DNA from 3 places in the Terrabacter lapilli genome. Region 1 is predicted to be linked to each of the others. Evidence: predicted binding sites of a transcription regulator. Region 1 holds the regulator's gene; each other region holds the start of a gene.
What was found. The regulator HrcA, encoded in region 1, represses chaperone genes, less so after heat shock. The targets are predictions, from matches to a motif close to TTNGCACTCGNNNNNNNCGAGTGCNAA.
Positions count from the first base shown of each region.

Region 2: groL (chaperonin GroEL) is a predicted target of HrcA. The motif match lies at 4,088-4,114, and genes of this name have one in related genera.
Region 3: groES (co-chaperone GroES) is a predicted target of HrcA. The motif match lies at 3,954-3,980, and genes of this name have one in related genera.

Region 1 is NZ_BAAAPU010000003.1:603,574-609,318, forward strand. It holds gene ABD241_RS04150 (CHAP domain-containing protein) at 1-287, shown strand, start outside; gene ABD241_RS04155 (DUF3097 domain-containing protein) at 384-1,268, opposite strand; gene hrcA (heat-inducible transcriptional repressor HrcA) at 1,484-2,545, shown strand; gene dnaJ (molecular chaperone DnaJ) at 2,627-3,760, shown strand; gene ABD241_RS04170 (16S rRNA (uracil(1498)-N(3))-methyltransferase) at 3,779-4,522, shown strand; gene ABD241_RS04175 (Gmad2 immunoglobulin-like domain-containing protein) at 4,590-5,745, opposite strand, start outside.
Region 2 is NZ_BAAAPU010000007.1:1,175,825-1,181,569, forward strand. It holds gene ABD241_RS13510 (P1 family peptidase) at 1-539, shown strand, start outside; gene ABD241_RS13515 (M48 family metallopeptidase) at 582-1,709, opposite strand; gene ABD241_RS13520 (MBL fold metallo-hydrolase) at 1,802-2,683, opposite strand; gene ABD241_RS13525 (hypothetical protein) at 3,218-3,526, opposite strand; gene ABD241_RS13530 (HIT family protein) at 3,621-4,046, shown strand; gene groL (chaperonin GroEL) at 4,270-5,745, shown strand, end outside.
Region 3 is NZ_BAAAPU010000001.1:152,049-157,793, forward strand. It holds gene ABD241_RS00665 (nucleoside hydrolase) at 1-787, shown strand, start outside; gene ABD241_RS00670 (PfkB family carbohydrate kinase) at 787-1,617, shown strand; gene ABD241_RS00675 (ArsR/SmtB family transcription factor) at 1,686-2,018, shown strand; gene ABD241_RS00680 (SRPBCC family protein) at 2,011-2,499, shown strand; gene ABD241_RS00685 (class I SAM-dependent methyltransferase) at 2,682-3,923, opposite strand; gene groES (co-chaperone GroES) at 4,132-4,428, shown strand; gene groL (chaperonin GroEL) at 4,543-5,745, shown strand, end outside.

The DNA of each region.
Region 1 (5,745 bases):
CCGGCCAGGCGCCGGTCGTCCCGGTCGTGGGCAGGGCGGGGGTGCCGGCCAGCGGTGTCCGGGCAGCGGTGCTCACGGTGACGGTGGTGTCGCCCACGGCCGGCGGCTACGTCACCGCCTACCCGAGCGGGTCGAGCGAACCCGCCTACGCCACGGTCAAGTACGCGTCCGGTCGCCCGGTCACGAACACCGTCGTGGTGCCCGTCGGTCTCGACGGAGCCGTTCGCGTCAAGACGTCCGCGGCGGCATACCTGAAGGTGGACGTCCAGGGCTACGTCCGCTGGTGACGTCCGCGGCTCTCTGCGGAAGGGGAGCGCCGGACCGGTGGGGGTGCGGCAGGGGCAGCAGGTGGCGTCGCCGGACGTCGCCTGCTGCTCGCGCGCTCAGGCGCCGGGCTCGGTGACGAAGTCGATGAGCTCCTCGACGCTGGCCAGGAGCGTCGGCTCGAGGTCGGCGTACGTGCGGACGGTGCCGAGGATCCGCTTCCACGCGTTCGCGATGTCGGCCTGCGTGGAGTGGGCCCAGCCGAGCTCGGCGCAGATGCCGTGCTTCCACGACGTGCCCCGGGGGATGACGGGCCACTGCTGCCAGCCGAGCCGCTCGGGGCGCACGGACTGCCAGACGTCGACATAGGGGTGGCCGAGGATCCTGACGTGCTGGCTGAGGCCGGGGAGGGCACGCGCCTGCTCGACGATGCGCGCCTCCTTGGTGCCGGGGACCAGGTGGTCGACGAGCACGCCCATCCGGCGCCCGGGCCCGGGCTGGAACTCGGCGATGATCCCGGCGAGGTCGTCGACGCCGTCCATCAGCTCGACGACGACGCCCTCGACGCGCAGGTCGTCGCCCCACACCTTCTCGACGAGCTCGGCGTCGTGCCGGCCCTCGACGTAGATCCGCGAGCCGCTGGCCACGCGGGCACGCACCCCCTCCACCGCCACGGAGCCGCTGGCCGTCCGTGAGGCCGCCTTCCGGGCGGCGGCCAGCGCCGCGCCGGACGCGGCGGTCGGCGGGGTCAGCGTGACGGGGGCCCCGTCGACGAGGAACCCGGGCCCGAGGGGGAACGCCCGGCTGCGTCCGTGACGGTCCTCGAGGTGGACGACGTGCATGCCGCCCGCCTTCTCGACGCGCACGACGGCCCCCACCCAGCCGGTCTCGACCTCCTCGACGACGAGGTCCGGCTCGGCCGGTACGGGGGTGGAGCGACCGCGCCGTGGGGCACGCCAGTCGCCGCTGAGCACGTCTGATCCGTAACGGTCGATGGGGGACACGAGAAGGGAGGGTATGCCGCCGGGTCCGTCACCGGGCAGCCGCCACGCGGTCGGGGGGTGAGGGAGCGGGGGCGACGGCATACCGTTGGCGGGAGGGCTCCACGGAATCGGAGATCCGGCGGCGACGACGTAGACTTGGCACTCGTCAATCGAGAGTGCCAGACCGCTGCCAGCGCACCGTCCGGCACGTGCGAGAACCGTGAAGGAGGGACGCGATGAGCGAGGACCGCCGGCTGATGGTGCTGCGCGCCATCGTCCAGGACTACGTCCAGACCTCCGAGCCCGTCGGGAGCAAGGCGCTCGTCGAGCGCCACCACCTCGGCGTCAGCGCCGCCACGGTGCGCAACGACATGGCCCTGCTCGAGGAGGAGGGCCTCATCCACGCCCCGCACACCTCCGCCGGGCGCGTGCCCACCGACGCGGGCTACCGCGTGTTCGTCGACCGGCTGAGCGCCGTCAAACCGCTGGGCCCGGGGGAGCGGCGGGCGATCAGCCAGTTCCTCCAGGGCGCCGTCGACCTCGACGACGTCGTCGACCGCACCGTCCGGCTCCTCGCGAGCCTCACCCGCCAGGTCGCGGTGGTGCAGTACCCCTCGCTCAGCCGTTCCACCGTCCGGCACATCGAGCTCGTCCCGCTGGGCGCGACCCACCTGATGGTCGTGCTCATCGTCAACACCGGCCGCGTCGAGCAGCGCGTCGTCGACACGGGCCGTCCCCTCGTGGGCACCGACGGTGAGGCCTTCGTCGCCGCGATGCGCACGCAGGTCAACGAGGTGGCCGCAGGCGTGCCGTTCACCGTCGCGGCCACGCGGTTGCGACGCCTCGTCGAGGAGGCCGACGGTGACAGCGGCTCCGACGGCGGCGACCGCGCCGCCCTCCAGACGGTCGTCTCGGCGCTCGCCGACGCCCTCGTCGAGGAGCGCGAGGAGCGGGTCGTGCTGGCCGGCCAGGCCAACCTCGCCCGGTCGGGCGCCGACTTCCCGCGCACCATCGGTCCCATCCTCGAGGCACTCGAGGAGCACGTGACCCTGCTGCGCCTGCTCGGGCAGCTGGGCGACGACCCCGACCTCGTCTCGGTGCGCATCGGCTCCGAGAACCCCGTCTCCGGCCTGCAGACGACCTCGCTCGTCTCGATGGGGTACGGCTCGGGCAGCGAGCGCGTCGCGAGCCTGGGGGTGCTGGGGCCCACGCGGATGGACTACCCCACGACGATGGCCTCGGTCCGCGCCGTCGCCCGCTACGTCTCCGAGATCCTCGACGCCAACCAGGCCACCTGAGCAGCACCCGCACCACCTCGGCCAGTCCGCCGGTGCTCCGCAGCGCCGGAACCGAAAGCACCACGTACCGAAGGAACCAGCTTGAACGACTACTACGCCGTCCTCGGGGTCTCGCGCGACGCGAGCCAGGAGGAGATCAAGAAGGCCTACCGTCGACTGGCCCGCAAGCTGCACCCCGACGTCAACCCCGGCCCGGAGGCCGAGGAGGAGTTCAAGCGGGTGTCGCAGGCCTACGACGTGCTCTCCGACCCCCAGAAGCGCCAGTCGTTCGACATGGGCGCCGACCCGTTCGCGACCGCCGGCGGCGCGGGTTTCGGTGCAGGCCAGGGCTTCTCCTTCAGCGACGTCATGGACGCCTTCTTCGGCGCCGGTGCGACGGCCGGCTCGCGCGGGCCCCGGTCGCGGGTGCAGCGCGGGCAGGACGCCCTGGTGCGCCTCGACATCGACCTCGCCAAGGCCGTCTTCGGCTCGGAGGAGGAGCTGACGCTCGAGACCGCCGTCGGGTGCACGCGCTGCGACGGCGACGGCGCCGAGCCGGGCACCGGGCGGCAGACCTGCGCGATCTGCCACGGCACCGGTGAGGTCCAGCAGATCCAGCGCAGCTTCCTCGGCCAGGTCATGACCTCGCGACCCTGCGTCAACTGCCAGGGCTTCGGCTCGACGCTCACCGACCCCTGCCACGACTGCTCCGGCGACGGGCGGGTGCGCACGCGCCGCACCCTCAAGCTCAAGGTGCCGGCGGGCGTCGACACCGGCACCCGCATCCAGCTGACCGGCGAGGGCGAGGTCGGTCCGGGCAACGGGCCCAAGGCCGACCTCTACGTCGAGATCCGCGTGCTCAACCACGAGACCTACACCCGCCGCGGCGACGACCTGCACTGCAGCGTCGAGCTCCCCATGGCGGCGGCCGCCCTGGGCACGAGCTTCAAGCTCTCGACCTTCGACGGCATGCAGGACCTCGAGATCAGGCCCGGCACGCAGAGCGGCGACGTGCTGACCCTGCGCGGTCTGGGCGTCACCCACCTGCGCCACGGCGGCCGCGGCGACCTGCTCGTGCACACCACGGTGCAGACGCCGACGCGCCTGACCGAGGAGCAGGAGGAGCTGCTGCGCCAGTTCGCGGCCCTGCGCGGCGAGGACAGCCCGCAGGGACGGCTGACGCCGGCCAACAAGGGGCTCTTCGGCAAGCTGCGCGACGCCTTCAAGGAGAAGTGACCGGCCGGTGAGCGCACGGTGACGCACCAGCTGTTCCTCGGCGACCCCGCGTCGGTCGCCGGGGCCGTGGTCGGTGGATCGCTGCGGCTCGACGGCGACGAGGGCCGCCATGCGGCGACCGTCGTGCGCCTGCGCCCCGGTGAGCGCTGCTTCGTCGCCGACGGCGCCGGACGCCGGGTGCTGCTCGAGGCCACCGAGGTCGACCGCTCGTGGGTTCGCGGGCAGGTGCTCGAGGTGCTCGACGAGCCGGCGCCCGCGCCCCGGTTCGTCCTCGTCCAGGCGCTCGCCAAGGGCGACCGGGACGAGCAGGCGATCGAGGCGGCGACCGAGCTGGGGGTCGACGAGGTCGTGCCCTGGCAGGCCGAGCGGTCCGTCGTCGTGTGGCGCGGCGACCGGGCCGCGAAGTCGCTGGCCAAGTGGGCGGCCGTCGTGACCCGGGCGACCAAGCAGTCCCGCCGGGCCCGGATGCCGGCGACCACCCCCGTCGTCGGGCTCGACGCGCTCGTGGCCCGGGTCCCAGAGGCGTCGCTCACGCTCGTGCTGCACGAGGACGCCACGGAGCCGCTCGCGACCGTCGACCTGCCTGCAGACGGGGACGTGCTCGTCGTCGTCGGTCCCGAGGGCGGCATCGCGCCTCGGGAGATCGACGCGCTCACCGCCGCCGGGGCCCGCCCCGTGCGGCTGGGAGCGACCATCCTGCGCGCCTCCTCCGCCGGCCCCGCGGCCCTGGCCGTCCTCAGCGCCCGCGCCCGCTGGCGCTGACGGCATACGGCCCGGTCCGGGGGCTGGTTCCGGGCCCCCGCGCGGGCCGGTCCGGTCGGTGATGCGGTCAGCGGGCGGTGAACAGCACGCGCTGCTCGGCCATGGTGCTGCCGTCCTTGGGGCTCGTCGCGTAGACGCGCAGGACGTAGTCGCCTGCCGTGAGCGGCTTGGTGGCGAAGGTGTACGCGGCGCGTGCCGGGGCCGACTGCGCCGCGGTCGTGAAGCCGCCGTCGACGCGGGTGCCGCCACGGAGCAGCTCCCACTGGACGGTCCCCTCGAAGACGCTGGCGACACCCTTGACGGTCAGCGGCGCCCCGGCCTTGACGACGGAACCGCGGGCCGGCTCGTCGACCCAGATCGGGGCGAGCACGTCGAGCACGAGCATCGGGTCGCTCGGCCGGGTGTACGAGGAACCGGCAGGGTGGCCCGGGGAGACCTGGGTCCCGCCGTCGGCCAGCTCGAACCGGACCGGCAGCACGCTGCCCAGGGCCGCCTGCACCGTCCACACCAGCTGCTCGGTCGCGAGCGGCTGGGGGTCCTTGGTGCCGGAGGAGAGGCGGACCGCGATGGCGTCCGGTGCCAGTCCCACGGACTGCGCATCCACACCGGTCCAGGCGGAACGGTAGGGCGAGCCGGCCGGCGGCGCTCCCATCGCCAGCCGCAGCGCTGCGAGCGCCCGGGCGGTGTCCGTCGCCGGCGCTGCCACCGGCGTGGGGACGAACTCGCGGAAGAGGCGGACCGGGCCCGTTCCCGCCGCGAGCGGGCCGACGTAGTAGACCGGAACCCCCACGGTGACCGACGCGGCCGGCGGCGCGCTGCTGCCGGGTCCGGTCGCCGACGGCCTCTCGGCGCTCTGCGTCGGGATGCTCGACGGAGCCCCGGACGAGCGGCTCGAGGAAGGAGGCTGTGTCGCCGGGCTCGCGGACGTCCCGGCGACCGTCGGGGCCTGGGTCGCAGGACGGTTGACGGCCCACAGGGTCCCGGCCACGAGCAGCGCGGCAGCGGCGGCCGCAGCGGGCAGCAGCCAGCGTCGGTGCCGGGGCTGCGACACGTCGGAGAATCCGGAGGCGGCAGGCCGGGAGGCGCTCGACGACTCCGCGCGCGCCTCGCCGAGAATCGCCTCCAGCCGCTCGGTGGGGGTGATGGACCGGGCGTCCTCGTCGAGGGCTCGGCGCAGGCGCTCCTCCGTCGGCCGCACGTCGCCGTCGGTCCCCTCTGGCTCG
Region 2 (5,745 bases), on a different contig from region 1:
TCGTGCTCGAGTCGGGCGCCACGGTCGCCGCGCTCGTGGCCCTCAACGCGGTCGGCTCGGCCGTCGAGCCCACCACCGGGCTGCCGTATGCCGTGGGCCTGGGTCTCGGGGACGAGCTGACCCACGTGGGTCGGCCGGGTGCGGCGGAGCTCGACGCGGCGAAGGCCCGGGCCGAGGCGGAGCCGGGCGGCGCCGGACGGCCCGGACTGGCCACGACGATCGGGGTGATCGCGACCGATGCGACGCTGACCAAGGCGCAGTGCCAGAAGATGTCGGGCATCGGACACGACGGCTACGCCCGCGCGCTCAAGCCGGTGCACACGCTCTTCGACGGCGACACCCTCTTCACGCTCGCGACCGGCGACCGGCCGGCTCCCGACCCGGTCGAGCAGACCCTGCTGATGGAGGCGGGCGCCGACTGCGTCGCCCGAGCGATCGTGCACGCCCTGCTCGCGGCGACGTCCGTCGACCGCTCCGCTGATGGAGGCGTGGCTCTGCGGTCGTGGTCAGACGCGTTCCCCTCCGCATTGAGCCGCTGAGCCGCCCAGCCCTTGAGCCGTTGAGCCGTTGAGGGCCCCACGTCACATCCAGGAGTCGAGCAGCTCGTCTCGCAGCGGTCGCTCGAGCATGGGACGGAGACCGGCGAGCTCGGCGTCGGCGCGCTGCACGAGGGACCGACGTGACTCCAGCGCGGCGGCATCGGGCTCGGTCGGTCGCGCCTCGAGGGCGCTGAGCCGCAGGTCCCCGCGCGGGTGGGTCGCCCGACCGCGGGGCCCTTCTGCACGCGCCCGGGTCCGCGCTCGGGCAACGTCACCGGCGGTGGGCGACGGGCGCTCGCGAACTGCTGCGAGGGCCTCGAAGGCGTTCTCCCGGCGGCGCACGGCCGCTCCCGCCATGGTGTGCAGTCCGGAGATGCCCATCGTCGTGAGGAGCAGCCGGACGACCGCCGTGGTGCCGGCCACGCGCGCGGCGCCGAGGTCCGCCGCGTGCGCGCGCGCCCGGCTGTCGCGGGAGGCGGTGCGCTCGAACGCGCGGAGCAGCAGCACGGCGGGGAACGACACCGCCCGCAGCACGCCCCGGCCCATGCCGTTCACGATGGCGTTGGAGTACGCGACGTCCAGGCGCGTGTCCTCGAAGTCCGTGACGGCTCCGCGTTCGAGGGGGACCAGCAGGGTGGCCAGGCGCTCGAGCACCCCGTGGGCGTGGGCGACCAGAGCCGAGCCTGCGCCCGCGGGGCCGCCCAGATGGGCCAGCTGGTGCCCGAGGAGTGCGATCCGCTCGTCGTCGGTGAGGCAGGTCCACAGCGGGAGCCCCACGACCAGGACGGGACGTCGCGTCGAGCTGCTCCCGACCAGGTGAGCACCGAAGCCGATGTCGACGCGGAGGCCGGTCGGGGGCCGCACTCCGAGCTCGGTGGCGACCGCAGCGACGAGTGCGTGGGTGTCGGGGAAGTCGCCCGGGTCGAGCTGCACGGCGTCACCCGCACGGGAGGGGCGGGGCGCCAGGGCGGCGACGAAGACCCAGCCGAGGACGACCGCGACCCACTGGACGGCGTTCTTCGGCGCAACGGTCGCCCACACGAGCAGGGCCACGGCCAGGGCGGCGACAGCCAGGACGACGACCGAGAAGGCCGTCACGGCGGTCGAGCGTGGACCCACGGGAGTGGGAGCCTCGGCGACGCGGCTCGACGGAGACGATGAGATGGGCACGGTCAGGGTCCTTCGGCGGCGGGTCGGTGCCCCCGGATGCTACGGGCGCCGTGCCTGCTGCGTGAGGTTTCGTCCGGTTTGGCCGTCTCGTCTCAGGGCGGCGGCGCGGCGAGCTGCGCCCAGACGCGGCGGACTGCGGCCTCGAGGTGGGCCGGCGGGTAGGGCAGGCGGGTGTCGGGCTCGTGCAGCGCCTCCTCGAGCGCGACCCCAGCGAGCCGCCGCTCGCGCAGCACCGCTGCCACCGCCGCCACCTCGTCGCGCTGCCGCTCGACGAAGGCCGCGTCGACCGGCCGGCCGTGCCCGGGCACGACGACGGTCGCGTCGCCCGCCGCGACGAGGTGCGCGGTCAGCGTGTCTGCCCAGTCCAGGGGCCAGGAGTCGTCACCGAAGGACGGGTGGTCGCTCTCCTCGACCAGGTCGCCGAGGAAGAGGGCACCCGCGTCAGGGACGAGGACGGCCACGTCTCCGTCGGTGTGGCCGCGGCCGGCATACGCCATCGTGACGACGCGGTCGCCGAGGTCGACGGTCGCGTTCGACGCGAAGGTGCGGTCCGGGCCACGCACGGGCGTGACCAGGACCTGGAGGAGGTCGGCCTCGGTGTAGCCGTACTCGGGCGCGGCGCTCGGGTCCTCGCGCACCGCTGCCCGGATGTGCTCGGCGTGCGCCTCGAGGCCGAGCGCCACGTTGTGGTGCGCGTGGACCGTGGCGGCGTCGAAGGCGACGTTGCCGAAGGTGTGGTCGAAGTGGACGTGGGTGTTGACGACGTGCCGGACGTCGATGTCGCGTCCGAGGCGCTGCCCCAGGCGGTGGATGTCGTCGAGCACCTCGCGGCCCTGCACGTCGCTCGCGCGGGTGTCGACGACGACCGCCCCGTCCCGGCCGAGCACCAGGCCCACGCCGACGTCCCACTGCGGGTAGCGGGCGAGGAAGACGCGGTCGGCGACCTCCACGAAACCGCGCGTGACCTGGTGCATCACCGCGGTCCTCCGCCGTGATCCACCTCTCGCACCGCTGCGTCGCCGGGCACCCGACCACCGTAGCGACATGCCGCCGAATGGGCCTTTCGGCACTCTTCCTCTACGGTGTGATGCCATGTCCAGCGATACCCGCAGCTCCATACGTGCCACCGAGCGTCGACGGCAGCGCGTCGTCGTCGCCGGCGTCGCAGGCGTTGCCGTCCTGACAGCAGGGGCGATCGCCTACTGGCCGGGTGGCGGTGGCCTCGGGGGCGCGATGACAGCCGGCTCCTCGGGGGCGCTTTCCGGCGACGCGACCGGCACCCTGAAGGACCAGGCCTGGGACCCCACCTCCGCGACCACGACCCCCGACGCCACTCGCGCCAGCCGGGGTGAGGCCCGCACCTCGCTGTCCCCGTCCGCCCAGCCGACGACGAGCGCGACCGCGCAGGCGCAGGCGAGCCAGGCGCAATCCGGTCAGACGCCCTCGGGTCAGGCGCAGGCGGGTCAGGCGCCAGCGGGTCAGGCGCCCGCGGGTCAGGCGCCAGCGGGTCAGGCGCCGTCGAGCCCGGCTCCGTCGAGCCAGGCTCCGCAGGCAGCCGCAGGCCCGTCGCCGACGAGCACGCCGGTGCTGCCCTCGACCTCCCAGCCCGGGTCGACCCCGTGGGCCACGCCGACTCTGATCCCGTCGACCACACTCCCGTTGACCTCGCTCCCGTCGACCTCGCTCCCGTCGACCTCGCTCCCGTCGACCTCGCTCCCGTCGACCTCGTCGTCGAGCTCCGCCACCCCGGTGCCGACCACGACGAGCACGACGGGGACGCCCACGGCCAGCCCGACGCCCGTGCCGACCAGGCCCAAGCACCACTGCGTCGTCCTCGTCCTCTGCTGAACCCCGTAGGCCCGGCCGACCGGTGAGGGCGCCTGACGGAGCGGCCGTGGCAGCCTGTCACCCATGGATTGCGTCTTCTGCTCGATCGTCGCCGGCGACCTGCCCGCCGACGTGGTGCTCGACGAGGGGGAGTTCCTCGGCTTCCTCGACCGCCGGCCGGTCTTCAAGGGGCACGTGCTGCTCGTGCCGAGGACGCACGTCGACACGCTGCTCGACCTTCCGGCCGACCTCCACGCCGGGCTGCTCGGTGCTGCCCAGCGCCTGGCGGCGGCGGCCGTCGAGGGCCTCGGCGCGCAGGGCTCGTTCGTGGCCGTGAACAACGTGGTGAGCCAGTCGGTGCCGCACCTGCACGTCCACGTCGTGCCCCGCACCAAGGGTGACGGGCTCCGCGGCTTCTTCTGGCCCCGGACCAAGTACGCGTCCGAGCAGGAGTCCGCCGAGTACGCCGCCCGGATCGCCGGTGCGCTCGCCCCGGCCGTGGGCGCCTGAGCCGAGCGGACGGCATACGCCCCGTCCGGGAGCGCCGAACGTTTGCACTCTCACTGGGAGAGTGCCAATAATGGCGTTAGCACTCTCCCAGTGGGAGTGACAGAAATGGGCCGTATGCCGAGGGGCTGGGTTCGCAGCGACATGAAGCTGGGAAGACCGGTCCCGTCCGTCGCGGGCGTCATGCGGGCCACCACCAACGTTTCGTGTGGGAGGAACCACCCGAATGGCCAAGACCATTGCTTTTGACGAAGAGGCACGCCGCGGTCTCGAGCGGGGCATGAACATCCTCGCCGACGCCGTCCGCGTGACCCTCGGCCCGAAGGGCCGCAACGTCGTCCTGGAGAAGAAGTGGGGCGCCCCCACCATCACCAACGACGGCGTCTCGATCGCCAAGGAGATCGAGCTCGACGACCCGTACGAGAAGATCGGTGCGGAGCTCGTCAAGGAGGTCGCCAAGAAGACCGACGACGTCGCCGGTGACGGCACGACGACGGCGACCGTGCTCGCCCAGGCGATGGTGAAGGAAGGCCTGCGCAACGTGGCCGCCGGCGCCAACCCGATGGCCCTCAAGCGCGGCATCGAGAAGGCCGTCGAGGCCGTCTCCGCCCGCCTGCTCGAGCAGGCCAAGGAGATCGAGACCAAGGAGCAGATCGCCTCGACCGCCAGCATCTCGGCGGCCGACGAGGAGATCGGCGGCCTCATCGCCGAGGCGATGGACAAGGTCGGCAAGGAAGGTGTCATCACCGTCGAGGACTCCAACACCATGGGCCTCGAGCTGGAGATGACGGAGGGTATGCGCTTCGACAAGGGCTACATCTCCGCCTACTTCGTCACCGACACCGAGCGCATGGAGGCCGTCCTCGACGACGCCTACGTGCTCGTGGCCAACAGCAAGATCGGCAGCATCAAGGACCTCATCCCGCTGCTCGAGAAGGTCATGCAGTCGGGCAAGCCGCTGCTGATCATCGCCGAGGACATCGAGGGTGAGGCCCTCGCGACCCTGGTCGTCAACAAGATCAAGGGCACGTTCAAGTCCGTCGCCGTCAAGGCCCCGGGCTTCGGCGACCGCCGTAAGGCCATGCTGACCGACATCGCCATCCTCACCGGTGGCCAGGTCATCTCCGAGGAGGTCGGTCTCAAGCTCGAGAACGCCACCCTCGACCTGCTCGGCAAGGCTCGCAAGGTCGTCGTCACCAAGGACGAGACGACCATCGTCGAGGACGCCGAGGACCGCTCGCAGATCGAGGGCCGCATCGCCCAGATCAAGGCCGAGATCGAGAAGTCGGACTCCGACTACGACCGTGAGAAGCTCCAGGAGCGCCTCGCCAAGCTCGCCGGCGGCGTCGCCGTCATCAAGGCGGGCGCGGCCACCGAGGTCGAGCTCAAGGAGCGCAAGCACCGCATCGAGGATGCCGTCCGCAACGCGAAGGCCGCCGTCGAGGAGGGCATCGTCGCCGGTGGTGGCGTGGCCCTCATCCAGGCCGCCAAGGCGCTCGACGAGCTCAAGCTCGAGGGTGACGAGGCGACCGGCGCCAACATCGTGCGCGTTGCGACCGAGGCCCCGCTCAAGCAGATCGCGATCAACGCCGGTCTCGAGGGTGGCGTCGTCGCGGAGAAGGTGCGCGGTCTCGACGCCGGCCACGGCCTCAACGCCGCGACCGGTGAGTACGGCGACCTGCTGGCCGCCGGCATCATCGAC
Region 3 (5,745 bases), on a different contig from region 1:
GGGCGCGGAGCGGCCGCTGCTCGAGGCGCCGGTGGACGCTCGCCACGTCCACGGCGAGGACGGCATGGCCGACCTCGGCTGGGGCCCGGCCGCGATGGCCGCCGACCGGCGGCACGCCGTGGAGCTGCTGAGGGACGTGTGCCGTGAGGCCGCCGAGTCGGACCGGCCCGTGACGCTCATGCCCCTCGCGCCGCTGACGAACATCGCGCTGCTGCTGCGCACCTATCCCGACGCGGCACAGGGGATCTCGGAGATCGTCTTCATGGGTGGCGCGGCGAACGTCGGGAACGCCACCGCCTCTGCGGAGTTCAACGTCTTCCACGACCCCGAGGCGGCGGCAGTCACCCTGGACGCGGCGGCCGACCTGGGCATCCCGGTCACGATGTACGGCCTCGACGTCTTCTACGAGCCCGTCGTCGGCGCCGAGGTCGTCGACGAGCTGCTCGCCGTCGGTGGCCGGGGCCCCGCCGAGCTCGGCGGCCGGCTGCTCGCCTTCCAGAACCAGCGCTTCGGCCGGGACGCCTCGACCATCGGTGACGCCGGCGCCGTGTGCGCGGTCGTCGACCGGGCGGGGCTGAAGACGCAGACGCTGCCGCTGCGGGTCGAGCTCGCCGGCACGTGGTCACGCGGGCGCACCATCGTCGACCGCCGCGACTGGAGCGGCGACCTGGCGCACGACCCGCACGGCGAGGCTCCCGTCCGCATCGACGTGGCCCTCGAGGTCGACGGCCCGCGCTACGCGAGGCTCTGGGCCGACACGCTCCTCGGACGCCTGGGGGAGCGCTGATGGGCCGCGTCGTCGTGCTCGGCTCCCTCAACGTCGACGTCGTCACCCTCGTGGAACGCCACCCCCTGCCCGGCGAGACGCTGCTCGGCGAGGCGGGCGGCACGTTCGCCGGCGGAAAGGGCGGCAACCAGGCGGTCGCGGCGGCCCGCGCCGGCGCCGACGTGGCCGTGCTCGCGCGCGTGGGCGACGACGGACCCGGCCGCGCCTACCTCGACCGCCTCGTGACGCTCGGCGTCGACACGAACGCCGTGTCCGTGAGCAGCACCGCTCCTACCGGCACCGCCTTCATCACCGTCGACGAGCAGGGCGAGAACTCGATCATCGTCGTGGCGGGCGCCAACGGTGAGCGCGACCGGGCCCTCGTCGAGCACGCGAGCAGCCTGCGCCGCGGCGACGTGCTCCTGTGCTCGCTCGAGGTCCCCCTCGAGACCGTGGCCGACGCCGCCCGCGCCGCCCACCGAGCGGGAGCGCGGGTCGTGCTCAACCTCGCTCCGTATGCCGCCCTGCCGGCCGACGTCGTCGCCCTGGCCGACCCCGTGGTGGTCAACGAGTCCGAGATGCGCGCCCTCGCGGACTCCGGGCTCATCCCGCAGTCGTTGCTCGTGACCTTCGGGGCAGCCGGCGCGCGCTGGGGGCTGGAGGGCGTCGACGGCATACCCGTCGCGAAGCGCGACCTCGGCGACACGGTCGGCGCCGGTGACGCGTTCTGCGGGGCGCTGGCGGCGGCGCTCGCCGACGGGGCCGACGACCGTGCTGCGCTCGAGGCGGCCAACCGAGCCGGGGCCGCCGCCGTCCGCTGGGTGGGCGCCCAGCCCGACGCCGCCCTCTGACCGCCGAGCTCCGGGTGGCGGCGATGTGTACCTTCTCAGTTACGTAACCTGGGCGTTACGCTGGGCCGGTGACCGGTACCTGGGAGGCGCTGACCGACCCGACGCGGCGCGTCATCGTCGAGCACCTCGCCCGCGAGGAGCTGACGGTGGGCGAGGTGGCCGCCCTGTTCGACACCGCCCGGCCGGGGATCTCGAGGCACCTGCGGGTGCTGCGCGAGGCCGGAGTCGTCGCGGCCGAGGCCGTGGGGCAGCGCCGCGTCTACCGTCTGGCTCCCGGCGCCCTCGACGAGATCGAGCAGTGGTGCCAGGACGTGCGCACGTTCTGGGGGCAGCGCCTCGACGCCCTCGACACCGAGATCGCCCGCGGGCAGCGGGCCCGACGAAGGAGCAGCGATGACTGAGCTGACGCACGTGTTGGGACGCATCGAGCAGGCGGGCAAGGGCGTGGCCGTCGTCTTCGACCGGCGCTACTCGACGTCGCAGGACGACCTGTGGCAGGCCTGCACCGATCCCGAGCGCCTCGCCCGCTGGTTCGCCCCCGTCTCGGGCGACCTGCGCGAGGGCGGCGCCTTCACCGTCCACTTCGACGACGCGGACACCCCGCGGTGCCGGGTCGTGTCGTGCGAACCACCGCACCTGCTGGTGTGGGAATGGCCGATCGGCGCCGTCGAGACCCGCGTCACCGCCGACGTTTCGTCCGACGGTGATGGAGCGAGGCTCGTCCTGCGCCACGAGCGACTCGGTGCGGCGCAGGCGGCCGGGTACGCCGCAGGCTGGGACACGTACGTCCGCCGGCTCGCGGCCGACGTGGCCGGTGACCCCCTGCCCGACTGGGACGCCACCTGGAGCGCTCTCCACGAGCTGTATGCCGCTGACCGCTGAGCCGGACCTCCGCCTAGCGGAGCCGGTCATGCTGAGGACCGTGACGTCCGTTGCCGCGAGCGGCATCGGTGGCGGGCAGCGTGCGCTGGGACGGCACGTGGCTCGGGACCGCCCGCCGACGCTCCACGCCGCGAGCGTCGGCGGGCGTCGCGGTCGCCCGGCCGAGGCGGGGGAGACAGAAGTCAGGCGGGCGTGACCACGAGGGCGACCTGGCCGCCTCCGATGCGGGTCAGCACGAGGGTCGCCTCCGAGCCGCCCTTCCCGCGGCCGGTCATCTTCAGCTGGCGGCGCAGCACGTCGGCGTCGAGGGTGACACCGCGCTTCTTGATGGTGACCCGGTCGTGTCCCTGGTCGCGCAGCCACCGCGCGAGGCGCTTGGTGGACAGCGGCATGGCCTCGAGCACCCGGAAGCGGCGTGCCCACGGCACCTCGCGGGCGACGCCGCTCGTCACGTAGCCGACGCCGGACGCGAGCTCGGCGCCCTCCACCGCCGAGACGAGGGCCCCCGTGAGCCCCGCCCGGATGACCGCCCGGTCCGGCTCGTAGAGCCACTCGCCGACGTCTGCCACCGACCCCAGGGCCGGTTCGAGCATGCCCTCCGCCGCGTCGTCCTCGGTGACGACCGACGTCGTGGAGCCGGTGCACACGGCCGCCGTCCGCCCGGGGGTGGCGACGAGCGGCCCCCACCACACGGCGCACTCGAGCACCTCGCCCTGCCAGGACGTCCACTGCGCCTCGGCGCCGCGCGGCACCGACCCGTGGGGGAACGCGGGGGAGAGCTTGGCGCCGGTCGCCGGCAGCTCGTCGGCGAAGGCCAGGACCTGCGACCACGGCGGGGAGATGGCGTCGAGGGAGAAGACCCGCTTCGTGCGCCCGCGGGCGTCGGCCACGCCGCTGACCCGACGGGCCGGGTCGAGCCACACGCCGACGTCGCGTGCCGCCTCACCGCGCGGGAGGCGTACGTCCTCGGCGAGGGCGTGACGTACGCGTGCCGTCGGCCAGTGGCGCAGGTTGACGGCAGCGATGCGTGCCGTCGCGTCGTCGGCGTCGACGGCCTGGACGCGGAGGTCGAGCCCGCAGAAGGCCATCGCGTCCGCGCCCAGCCCGCAGCCGAGGTCGTAGACCTCGCGGACGTCCGCGGCGGCATACCGCTGCGCGTGCCGGGCGGCGATCGCGAGGCGTGTCGACTGCTCGAGCCCGTCCGGGGTGAAGAGCATCCCGGCGGCGAAGTCGCCGAACTTCGGGGCCGCTCGCGCGCGCAGCCGCGACTGCGTCATCGCGGCGGCCACGAGGTCGGCGTCGAAGCCCGCCTCGCGCAGCCGGTCCTGCAGCTGGAGGGAGGTGGCCTCGTCGTAGGGAGGCAGCGACTGGAGCAGGGCCCACCCCTCGCCCGCGGCGAGCCGGTCGACCATCGCGGCGTCCATGGGCCCATCCTGCCAGCGCGGCCACGAGTGTTGGCACTCGACTTGACCGAGTGCTAACCGCAAACCTAGATTTCATCTTGTTGGCACTCTCGAGCCGAAAGTGCCAGCGCCCTCCTCGAGGGAGGCCGACCCCCGCGACGGCGGCCAGCCTCGAAGAGCCCACAGTCCGTCGTCAGTTTCCGACTGTCCCGAAGGGAAGGTCACCACCGTGTCGGTTTCCATCAAGCCGCTCGAAGACCGCATCGTCGTCAAGTCCCTCGAGGCCGAGCAGACCACTGCCTCGGGTCTCGTCATCCCGGACACGGCCAAGGAGAAGCCCCAGGAGGGCGAGGTCGTCGCCGTGGGCCCCGGTCGCTTCAGCGACAGCGGCACCGAGCGCGTCCCGCTCGACGTCAAGGTCGGCGACAAGGTCATCTTCAGCAAGTACGGCGGCACCGAGGTCAAGCACGGCGGTGAGGAGTTCCTGATCCTCTCCGCGCGCGACGTCCTCGCCATCGTCGGCTGACCCAGCCGTATGCCGTGACCGCACCCCGGTGAGCCCCGCTGGGGTCTCCCCGGGGTGCGTCTCGTTCTCCCTCAAGCACCGCAACCGCAAAGCAACCCGAGCCAAAGGAACACCATGGCCAAGCAGCTGGAGTTCGACGACTCCGCCCGCAAGTCGCTCGAGCGCGGCGTTGACGCGCTCGCCAACGCCGTCAAGGTGACGCTCGGCCCGAAGGGCCGCAACGTCGTCATCGACAAGAAGTGGGGCGCCCCCACGATCACCAACGACGGCGTCACCATCGCCCGCGAGATCGAGCTCGAGGACCCCTACGAGAACCTCGGCGCCCAGCTCGCCAAGGAGGTCGCGACCAAGACCAACGACGTCGCCGGTGACGGCACGACGACCGCGACCGTGCTCGCGCAGGCCATGGTCAAGGAGGGCCTGCGCAACGTCGCCGCCGGCGCCGCCCCCGCCGCCCTCAAGCGCGGCATGGACAAGGCCGTGACCGCGGTCAACGACCGCCTGCTCGAGAACGCCCGCGAGGTCGACGGCAAGGACGAGATCGCGTCCGTCGCGACCCTGTCCGCGCAGGACGCCACGCTCGGCGGCCTGATCGGCGAGGCCTTCGACAAGGTCGGCAAGGACGGCGTCATCACCGTCGAGGAGTCCTCGACGACCGCCACCGAGCTCGAGTTCACCGAGGGCATGCAGTTCGACAAGGGCTACCTCTCGGCCTACTTCGTCACCGACACCGAGCGCATGGAGACCGTCCTCGAGGACGCCTACGTCCTGATCAACCAGGGCAAGATCTCCTCGGTCGCCGAGGTGCTGCCGGTCCTCGAGAAGGTCGTGCAGTCCGGCAAGCCGCTGCTCATCATCGCCGAGGACGTCGAGGGCGAGGCCCTCTCCACGCTCGTCGTCAACAAGATCCGCGGCACCTTCAACGTGGCCGCCGTCAAGGCCCCCGGCTTCGGCGACCGCCGCAAGGCCATGCTCCAGGACATCGCCGTCCTCACCGGTGGCCAGGTCATCGCCCCCGAGGTGGGGCTCAGCCTCGACCAGGCCGACCTGACGGTCCTCGGCCAGGCCCGCCGCGTCGTGCTGACCAAGGACAACACGACGATCATCGACGGCGCCGGCGAGGAGTCCGAGGTCGCCGGCCGCGTGCACCAGATCAAGGCCGAGATCGAGCGCACCGACTCCGACTGGGACCGCGAGAAGCTCCAGGAGCGCCTCGCCAAGCTCGCCGGTGGCGTCTGCGTCATCAAGGTCGGTGCCCACACCGAGGTCGAGCTCAAGGAGAAGAAGCACCGCATCGAGGACGCGATCTCCGCGACG